DNA from 4 places in the Pelagibaculum spongiae genome. Region 1 is predicted to be linked to each of the others. Evidence: predicted binding sites of a transcription regulator. Region 1 holds the regulator's gene; each other region holds the start of a gene.
What was found. Region 1 encodes FNR, which switches genes on or off when oxygen is low (the NO sensors DNR and NnrR bind a similar motif). Its sites were predicted from a motif close to TTGATNTANATCAA; they were not measured.
Positions count from the first base shown of each region.

Region 2: yiaY (L-threonine dehydrogenase) is a predicted target of FNR. The motif match lies at 1,133-1,146, and genes of this name have one in related genera.
Region 3: DC094_RS11875 (threonine/serine exporter family protein) is a predicted target of FNR. The motif match lies at 797-810, and genes of this name have one in related genera.
Region 4: glpA (anaerobic glycerol-3-phosphate dehydrogenase subunit A) is a predicted target of FNR. The motif match lies at 1,154-1,167, and genes of this name have one in related genera.

Region 1 covers NZ_QDDL01000002.1:482,736-484,944, reverse strand. The annotation lists gene hemN (oxygen-independent coproporphyrinogen III oxidase) at 1-215, shown strand, start outside; gene fnr (fumarate/nitrate reduction transcriptional regulator Fnr) at 743-1,480, shown strand; gene DC094_RS08125 (bifunctional enoyl-CoA hydratase/phosphate acetyltransferase) at 1,777-2,209, shown strand, end outside.
Region 2 covers NZ_QDDL01000006.1:205,110-207,318, forward strand. The annotation lists gene DC094_RS15080 (BMC domain-containing protein) at 1-463, shown strand, start outside; gene yiaY (L-threonine dehydrogenase) at 1,238-2,209, shown strand, end outside.
Region 3 covers NZ_QDDL01000004.1:307,577-309,785, reverse strand. The annotation lists gene DC094_RS11880 (pseudouridine synthase) at 1-509, opposite strand, end outside; gene DC094_RS11875 (threonine/serine exporter family protein) at 898-1,707, shown strand; gene DC094_RS11870 (threonine/serine exporter family protein) at 1,711-2,202, shown strand.
Region 4 covers NZ_QDDL01000003.1:253,119-255,327, forward strand. The annotation lists gene glpA (anaerobic glycerol-3-phosphate dehydrogenase subunit A) at 1-1,016, opposite strand, end outside; gene thpR (RNA 2',3'-cyclic phosphodiesterase) at 1,341-1,916, opposite strand.

The sequences.
Region 1 (2,209 bases):
GCATCGTCTTTGCTGAGCATTTTTCAGAGTCTTTGGCACTGCTGCGTGGTATGGAGCAAGATGGTTTGCTGGAAATTCGTTCAGAGCGGATTCAAGTCACCGATAAAGGCCGGTTGTTGATCCGAACTATTTGCATGGCATTTGATTCATATAATATGAATCGTTTGAGTGAGCAGGTCCCAACTAAGGATACTATTTACTCAAAAATCATCTAAAAAAAAGCGACCGATAAGGGCAAGTTTTAACCACTCAAAACATTGAGAGGTTAAAGCTTGCCCTTTGTTCTATTTTGATTGCCGTCTGCCGGAAATGATTAACTGTTTTGAGCATTAGCTGACAATCTTCCGGCCAATACTCCAGAATATGATCTATATCATGTCGAGTAATTTGATCACGGTCAAAATATACCTTTGCATGTTCGGTTACGAACGGCAGTGGTTTACAATCCTACAAACTACATTGGAATAGCAAAGGATTTTGCGATTCAGTTTTTCAGCCAGCCAATATTGTTGTTGAGAGGTCGCAGTAATTGGCAGGCCGCTTTGATACTTGTTTAAGTCACTCTGGCGGCGGCTGTCTATCTAATTATCAGGGACTTATGCATAACGAGCCGTTTTTCGAAACGGCGACTGCGATTCACCCGCAGACCACTGATAGCAGTGTAATAACAAATGTTTCATTTGATTAATAAAAACAAGCTATTAGGATCGGGGATTCGCCTGGAATTACGAGAGCGCTAGCAATGACCGAAGTTCATAAGGCAGGATCCTGCCGCACGATTAAAGCTTCTTGCAGTGACTGCAGCTTAAGCAGCCTGTGTTTGCCTTTGGCTGTCCAGGCAGAGGACCTTGATCGGCTGGACGAAATTATCAAACAGGGACAACGCGTTGAGAAAGGTCAGCACTTGTTCCGTAGTGGTGACGAGTTCAAAGCAATTTATGCTGTTAGAACCGGCGCTATCAAGACCTACTCAATTACACCGTCTGGTGAAGAACAAATTAACGGCTTCTATTTGCCGGGTGAAATCATGGGTATGGATGGCATCAATACCAACCATCACGTGAATTCTGCTAAGGCACTTGAATCAACAACAGTTTGTGAAGTTCCGTTTAACCGTTTAGAAGAGCTAACCAAAGTACTACCTGGTCTACAGCGTCACTTCTTCCAGATGATGAGCAAGGAAATTCGTGAAGAGCAGCAGTTAATTATGCTGTTAGCCAAGAAGAATGCTGAAGAACGTATCGCTTCATTATTGTTAAGTATTTCAACGCGTAACGGGCGTCGTCGTTTATCGACTACTGCTTTTCGTTTACCTATGACACGTGTTGAGATTGGCAACTATTTAGGTCTGGCAGTTGAAACGGTAAGTCGTGTTCTGACCCGTTTCCAAAAGCAAGGTATTCTGGCGGTTGAGAGCAAAGAAGTACGCATCAACGATTACCAGAAGCTGTGCCAGATTGCGACGATTCAAGAAGGCTAGTTTACGCTAAATATCAAACACTAATCTGTTTGATGGCCTGCTGAAATTGTTGAAAAATTAAAACCCGCGATCAGAAATGATCGCGGGTTTTTTTTGTTATTTCCAAATGTATTTCGTAAACAAGCATCGATGTTGCCGCAACAAGTTTGGACACTCTTAACTGTGATGGTTACTGTGGTGTTGCTAAAAGAAAGTTATATGACATTTTGTTATGAAACTTTCTTTTTTGTTCATTTCACGACAAAATCGGCAAATGATGTTCATTCTTTTCGTAAAAACAATAATAAAGGCGAAATATGGAAATTTCAGAGCCAGTCTCATCTACTTTGGATGTGCTGTTAAAAAAAGCAGCAAGTAATCCGCCGCTGAAGGTTGCGGTAGTACATCCAATGAAGAAATATTCGCTAGAAGCTGCGGTCGAAGCTGCTAAGGCTGGTCTGATAGAGCCGATTATGGTCGGTCCTAAAGATCGAATGCTGCAGATTGCAGAATCGTTTGATCTGGACATTAGTGGGTTTGAAATTATTGACTGCGAGCACAGCCATGCTTCAGCGGAAATTGCTGTTGCTTTAGCACGAGAGCAAAAGGTCCAAGCATTAATGAAAGGCAGCTTGGCGACGGCTGAGTTAATGGGGGCGGTGGTTCACAAACAGCTAGGGATTCGTACCGATCGCCGTGTTAGCCATGTTTTTGTGTTGCAGGCTGAGCATTACCACAAGCTATTACTGG
Region 2 (2,209 bases), on a different contig from region 1:
TCGCCTAGAAGAAGCAAAAACGATTTGCCCAGGTAAGTACATTTCTCTGGTATCAGGTGATGTTGCTGCGGTTCAGGCTTCTTTGGAGGCAGGTGTTGCTATAGGTGGGCACCATATTGTCGATCAGTTGTTAATTCCTAATGTTCATCCTCAGGTATTAAACGGCTTACGCGGTATGACACCGCCAACCAAACCTAATGCAGTTGGCGTGCTGGAATTTTTTAGCGTAGCGACTTCAGTATTAGCTTGTGATGCTTCAGCAAAAGCAGCTGATGTAGAAATTATTGAACTGCGGTTGGCCATGGCCATCGGTGGAAAGTCTTTCTACACCATTACTGGTGATGTTTCGGCAGTTCAGGCAGCAGTTGATGCCGGTGCAGCAATCGGCCAAGAAAATGGTCTGTTAATTCATAAGGCGGTTATCCCATCGCCAACGGATGAATTCTTTAACACTTTGTTGTAAAAAATTCGTTTGATAAAAACCGGTGGCTTATTCGTAAGCCACCGGTTTTTATTTACAAGGACGTAATGTATTCCGCAAAGAAGCAGGATGCTGGTGCGGTTATTTACAAGGACGTAATGTATGTCGCTGGACCATGGTGCAATTTATTCCAACGGTTGATGTTTGAATTTATCGAGTGGTAACTGACCTATTGTTTGCCCGGTATTTGTTGAACGCACCGAACGTTGCAGGTCGCGCTTACGGCTGCTCCGTGCAACCTACGTGGGCAAATAAAAAAATATGAGTGTTGGAAGACTGTGACTTCCTCGCCATTTCTCATACCCGAATATCAAAAAACCATTTCAGCTTGTTGCGCTTGAGCTTAAATATTCATCTGCTGCCGCCACAAAACCATTAAAGATACTTTTAATACTCCGTCTTTTATCCGTTGTATATTCAGCAAACCAATCAAGAAAATGGCCAACCCCTGCTTAAATTTCTCATGTTCACTTATAAAAAATGAGCTTTGCTAGTTCGTATTCGAAAAAACAAAAGACTTTATTTTCAAATGGTTATACCAATTAAAAACAGCCTTAACTGCTAGTTTATTTATTAAATTCAAGTAATTAAAGTGGTAATACCGATTTGTCAGTCATTGTTGCTTAGTTTGATATGAGTTCGCTACCTCCGATGACATAGGTCAAAAGCGAAATTCTGATTCGGAGTAGTTTCTATATCAGGAAATTTTGTCACGTTATTAATTTTATATTTTAACTATTTGATAGGTGAATAATTATGGCTGCTTATAAGTTTTTCATGCCTGCTGTTAATTTGATGGGTGAAGGATGTCTAAAAGAGGCAGTAGCCGATATTAAAAGTCTGGGTTTCTCCAAAGCATTGATCGTTACCGACAAGCCATTAGTGGAAATCGGTCTGGTAAGCAAGGTTGTAGAAGATCTCGGCGCTGCAGATATTACGAGTTTGGTATTTGACGGTACTCAGCCAAACCCAACCGTAGGTAATGTAGATGCTGGCTTGGAAATGCTAAAGGCATCTGATTGTGATTTTATTATTTCTTTAGGCGGTGGATCTCCACACGATTGCGCCAAAGGTATTGCGTTAGTTGCAGCAAATGGCGGCAGCATTAAAGATTATGAAGGTGTTGACCAGTCTGCCAAGCCGCAAATGCCGCTAGTAGCGATTAATACCACTGCAGGTACCGCATCAGAAATTACTCGTTTCTGCATTATTACTGATGAAGAGCGTCACGTAAAAATGGCGATCGTAGATAAAAACACTACGCCAATTTTATCAGTCAATGATCCTGCATTAATGAAAGATATGCCAAAAAGCCTGACTGCGGCGACCGGTATGGATGCACTGACTCACGCGGTTGAAGCTTATGTTTCAATTATCGCCACACCAGTGACTGACGCCAGCGCATTAATGGCGATTGAATTGGTCGAAAAGTATTTACGCGCAGCGGTTGCCGATGGCGACAACATGCAAGCCCGTGAAAAAATGGCCTACGCACAGCTATTAGCGGGCATGGCATTCAACAACGCAAGCTTGGGTTATGTACATGCGATGGCGCACCAGTTGGGTGGCTTCTACGACTTGCCGCATGGGGTTTGTAACGCAATTCTGTTGCCACATGTTCAGGAATATAACGCGCAGGTTTCTGCTGCTCGCCTGAAAGATGTCGCACGCGCAATGGGCATTAATGTTATGGGGATGTCTGACGACGAAGGCGCGAAAGCCGCATTG
Region 3 (2,209 bases), on a different contig from region 1:
TGGTGTGAACGACCGGTAATGGGCTTAAGTAGTATTCTGTTAATCAGGTTTTGTTGTAGCTGAAAACTTTCCAGTTTTTGCCAGATAGTTTGCGAAGGCTTTCCATGCTCATAACAAACTTTCTGCAGTGGGCGATTGGGCCAATCACAGATTAAAGGTAAATCAACCAAACCATCGTCGGCCGATAACTCGCCAGCAATCAGTGCTTGGTAATATTTGGTTGGAACGCGATCTTGAAACTGTCGGTTGAGGTTTTTCTGACTAGCCGCATCTAGAGCAAAAATCATCACACCTGAAGTCGCGCAATCTAACCGATGTACTACCAGCACATCTAACCCGGCTTGTTGCAAGCGAGAGGTCACACTGTCTTTAAGTACTCGGCCCGGAACAGACAACACGCCAGCGGGTTTATCTATCACAACAATATGTTGATCTTGATAAAGCACATCGATACCTGCGATTGAATCTAGGCCGGTGTTTTCAGTTGAGGCGATTGAACAGTCAGGCAAAGCGAACTCCAAAATTAACAGCTGTAACAAACAGGCGAAGCAGGTTGCTCAAAACAAACTTCGGCAGCAATCTTAGCCAAGTCAGCCAGCCATGCAAGCGAGCGTATCAGGTTTTGTTGCAAGAGCAGGGTTCTGGCTGCTGTTGCGTTAGATGTCAATATTAGTCAATTTAACATAATACATATTATGCGAAATTGTATAGGTATGATTTCACGAGAAATAACAAGCTTGCAGATGTTTACAGTTGGTAAGTTAAAGCACATTCATGATCTTACCCAATGTCAGGCTTGCTGTTGGTCAAAAACATAGTTGATAATGTTTCGGTGTTAGCTCTGATTGTCGGCAATTGCTGGGTAAAATAACCAGGTTCATTTAACGATTAGACACTATGGCCCAAGAAGTTCATTCTCAGCTCAAGCAACGTACTGCTTATTTACTACTAGATGTTGCCGCCATGCTGATGGCCGCAGGTGCTCATACCCAGCGAGTTGAAAGAAACCTTCAGCGCACTGCTGTAGCTTTAGGTTTTAAGGTAGAAGCTTTTTTTTCTTTATCGGGCATCACCTTAAGCCTTCAAGATCCAGGTCACTTGCCAATAACCGTTTTCAAGAAAATCACCAGTTACGGTGTTCAGCTAAGTATTGTTTCTGCAATTAGTCGCTTGAGTTGGAATACTTCAGAAGCTAATGGAAAGCCGCTAGCTGAAATGCTGGATGAAATTGAGCTCGAGTTACAACGAATATCAGCGATTCCTCATTATCCGAAGTTGCTGGTGATTTTTATGATTGCAGTCGCTGGAATGGCATTTTGTCGGGTAGCTGGTGGCGATATGTTGTCGGTAGTACTTACCGGTATTGCCAGTGCCACCGGGTTTGTCTGTAGAAATCACTTATTAGGTAAGCAACATAATTTGGCGGTTGCCTGGGCATCTGCATCGTTTGTTGCCAGTTTGATTGCCGGTGCGGGTACTCAATTATTAGTCATGGCCGGGTTCTCACTTGCCCATTCAGAAATTGCCGTCGCAACCTCGGTGCTCTTTTTGGTTCCCGGTGTGCCGATGATCAATAGCATTACTGATTTAATGCATGGCCACATGAGCCTTGGTTTGGGGCGCGCAATGCAAGGCACCGTGATTTCTTTTTCAATTGCGCTGGGCATTATTTTCAGCCACGCCCTGCTCTCTGCTTTAGGAGCTTGATCAATGGATATGATTTTGATCGAAAAAATCTTCTGGGCCACTGCAGCTGCTTTAGGTTTTGCAACCTTATTTACCGTGCCGCGCAGAACACTTTGGGCGGTTGCTGTGCTGGCAGCATTGGGATATGGCATTCGCGGACTTGCGCTTGAGGCTGAGCTGAGTCTGGTGCTGGCAACATTGTTAGCGTCGTGTTCTATGGGCGTGGTTGCAATTCAGTTTGCCCATTGGGTGCATACGCCAACCACGGTATTTATGGCGCCGGCGGTTATTCCGATGGTGCCGGGAATATACGCCTATCGCTTTATGATGGGATTATTAGACATTAGCACCCAGCAAAATGTTAACCCTCAAATTGTCGCTGAAACTGCCAGCAATGGATTAGTGACCGTTTTTGTGGTGCTTTGTTTGGCTGTGGGAGTTTCTTTGCCTTCACTGCTTTTTAAGAATAAAAGCGTTAAGGAAATTAGGCTGTTGCGTCGGATTTATAAAGTGTGATTTACAG
Region 4 (2,209 bases), on a different contig from region 1:
TCCCGCTCATGGTGATCAAGCAGGACAATACCGCGGGTAATATTACGCCCCGAATCATCATCGCCCAGCGACACCAGCGGACGAACACCAGCATAGGCGCGTAACACACGAGCATGTTCCATCGACGGACAAAGCTTGCTGCCTTCGGCCATTAGCAAATCAACTTCTTCAGGGGTACAACTGAGATGTTCGATTTGGTCGTATGGGATGCGTGTTGAGGTGGTACCAATCACTGAAACTGTGTCACCTGGCACCAATATGTCGGCGTCAGCAGGCTTACGGCAGCGGTTAATTACCATGTTATTCATGCGGTGTTCCAGAATTAGCAAAGCACCCTTGGCTGGGAACATTCGTACCCGCAAGTCTGCATATTCACTAATACCTTGGCCCCAAATACCGGCGGCATTCACCACATATTGGCAACGAATTTCTACCAATTCGCCATTGCGCAAATCACGCGCAATCACACCATTAATGCGGCCCTGTTCTCTTATCAGAGATTCGACACGGGTGTGATTAAAAATCTGACCGCCACGCTCAATGCCATCTAGCATGTTCGAAGCGGCTAACCGAAAAGGATCGACCGTGCCATCGGGCACTTTTACTGCAGCAGTCAGCAACGGATTGGCACTTGGCTCCATTTGCAATGCTTGGGCAGGATCCATTCGCTCGGCTTGAATTCCAGCACTGGTGCAGGCCGAAACAAAATTGTCGACATACGCTAGGTCATCTTCCGGCAGGGTAATAAACAAGCCATTAGTCGGCTCGATACAGTGCCTGGCAACCTGTTTTAAGATCATGTTTTCTTTTATGCATTCTGCGGCCGAGTGTTGGTCGGTCACGGCATAACGCGCACCGGAATGGAGTAGTCCGTGATTGCGGCCTGTGGCACCCGACGCAATGTCATATTGCTCCAGCAAAATACATTTGATACCGCGCATTGCGCAATCTCGCATGACTCCTGCACCAGTGGCACCGCCACCTATGATGACAACATCGGTCTCTAATTTTTTCATATTGCAAACCGGCTGATAGCTACTTCAACACCCTATTTGGTATGCGGGACAGGTTTGTTACAACAAACTTACGAGTCACATGCCAAAGTTTGAGTGAGTTCGAATTCCTATAAGAACATCGGAACCGAAAATTTCGATTGATTTATGACAAGGCAGCCCAGCATTTTTTCGCAAACGCGCCAAAATACCTCTAAAGAGATAAATGCTCACTAAAATGGCGAACGAAAACAACAAAACCGAAAATATGAAATAAGTCAACATGAACAAACAATCGAACCTATTGTTTTTCTTAAATAATTTACTTCATCAAAAACCATCTATTCGCTACTCTGTCAGGTTAAGCGAAAATACTGGCTGATAAATTGAACCCGTATGATCTAACTGACTATGGAATAACGTGACAGTTTGTGAAATATCGGTTGGTAAATTTACTGACATAGGCAATGGGCTTTGATCACCATTAGCTTCAAACGAACTTGAATCAAGTTTTGCAAGCGTAATATGTGGTCGAAAAATACGTGCTTCAGATTCAACACCCAACTTGAGCAATACCTGCTCAACTTTTGCCAACAAATCTAATAAAGAAAGGTTTGGCTCAGCCATTAAAGCCAGATATTGAGGGTCGTTGGCGCAAGGGAATAATTTTAGCTGATAGGGCGCAATGATTACCTGACTGAGACTGGGCTGGATATGTTGTAACGCCTGCGACAACTGCTGCAAAAATTCCATGCTGCGCTGGCCCAAAAACGCCAAGGTTAAATGCAATTTTTCTGGCGAATATAAAGCCACATCTTTGGGCAGTGTGGGTAGGTTTTGCTTGGCCCATTGGCAGATAGATGCTGCTTGAGCAGCGGAAGGCTGCAAAGCAATAAAACTTCGATATTGATCACTGGATACCATTTTAATTACTACCTCCAAAAGCAGATCAATCGGTCTCTGTCAGTTACTAAATTGTTGGTTAGCAGTAAGCCTCGAGGTTAATTTGGAGTACCGTCATCCCGTATAGGGATTGCGGGACCCAGCTGCCATGGATGGTAATAGTTAAAGCTCGTACATACTTTTGCAGATAAAAGCACCAACTTGAAGCTGCGCCATTATCCCCGCCAAATTTTTCCGAATCGTTTTATAGCCAAAGTAATTGGAGATGCAGGCAGGCGGCAAACGAGCGAAGCCCCATGAGCTTACAGTTGTAA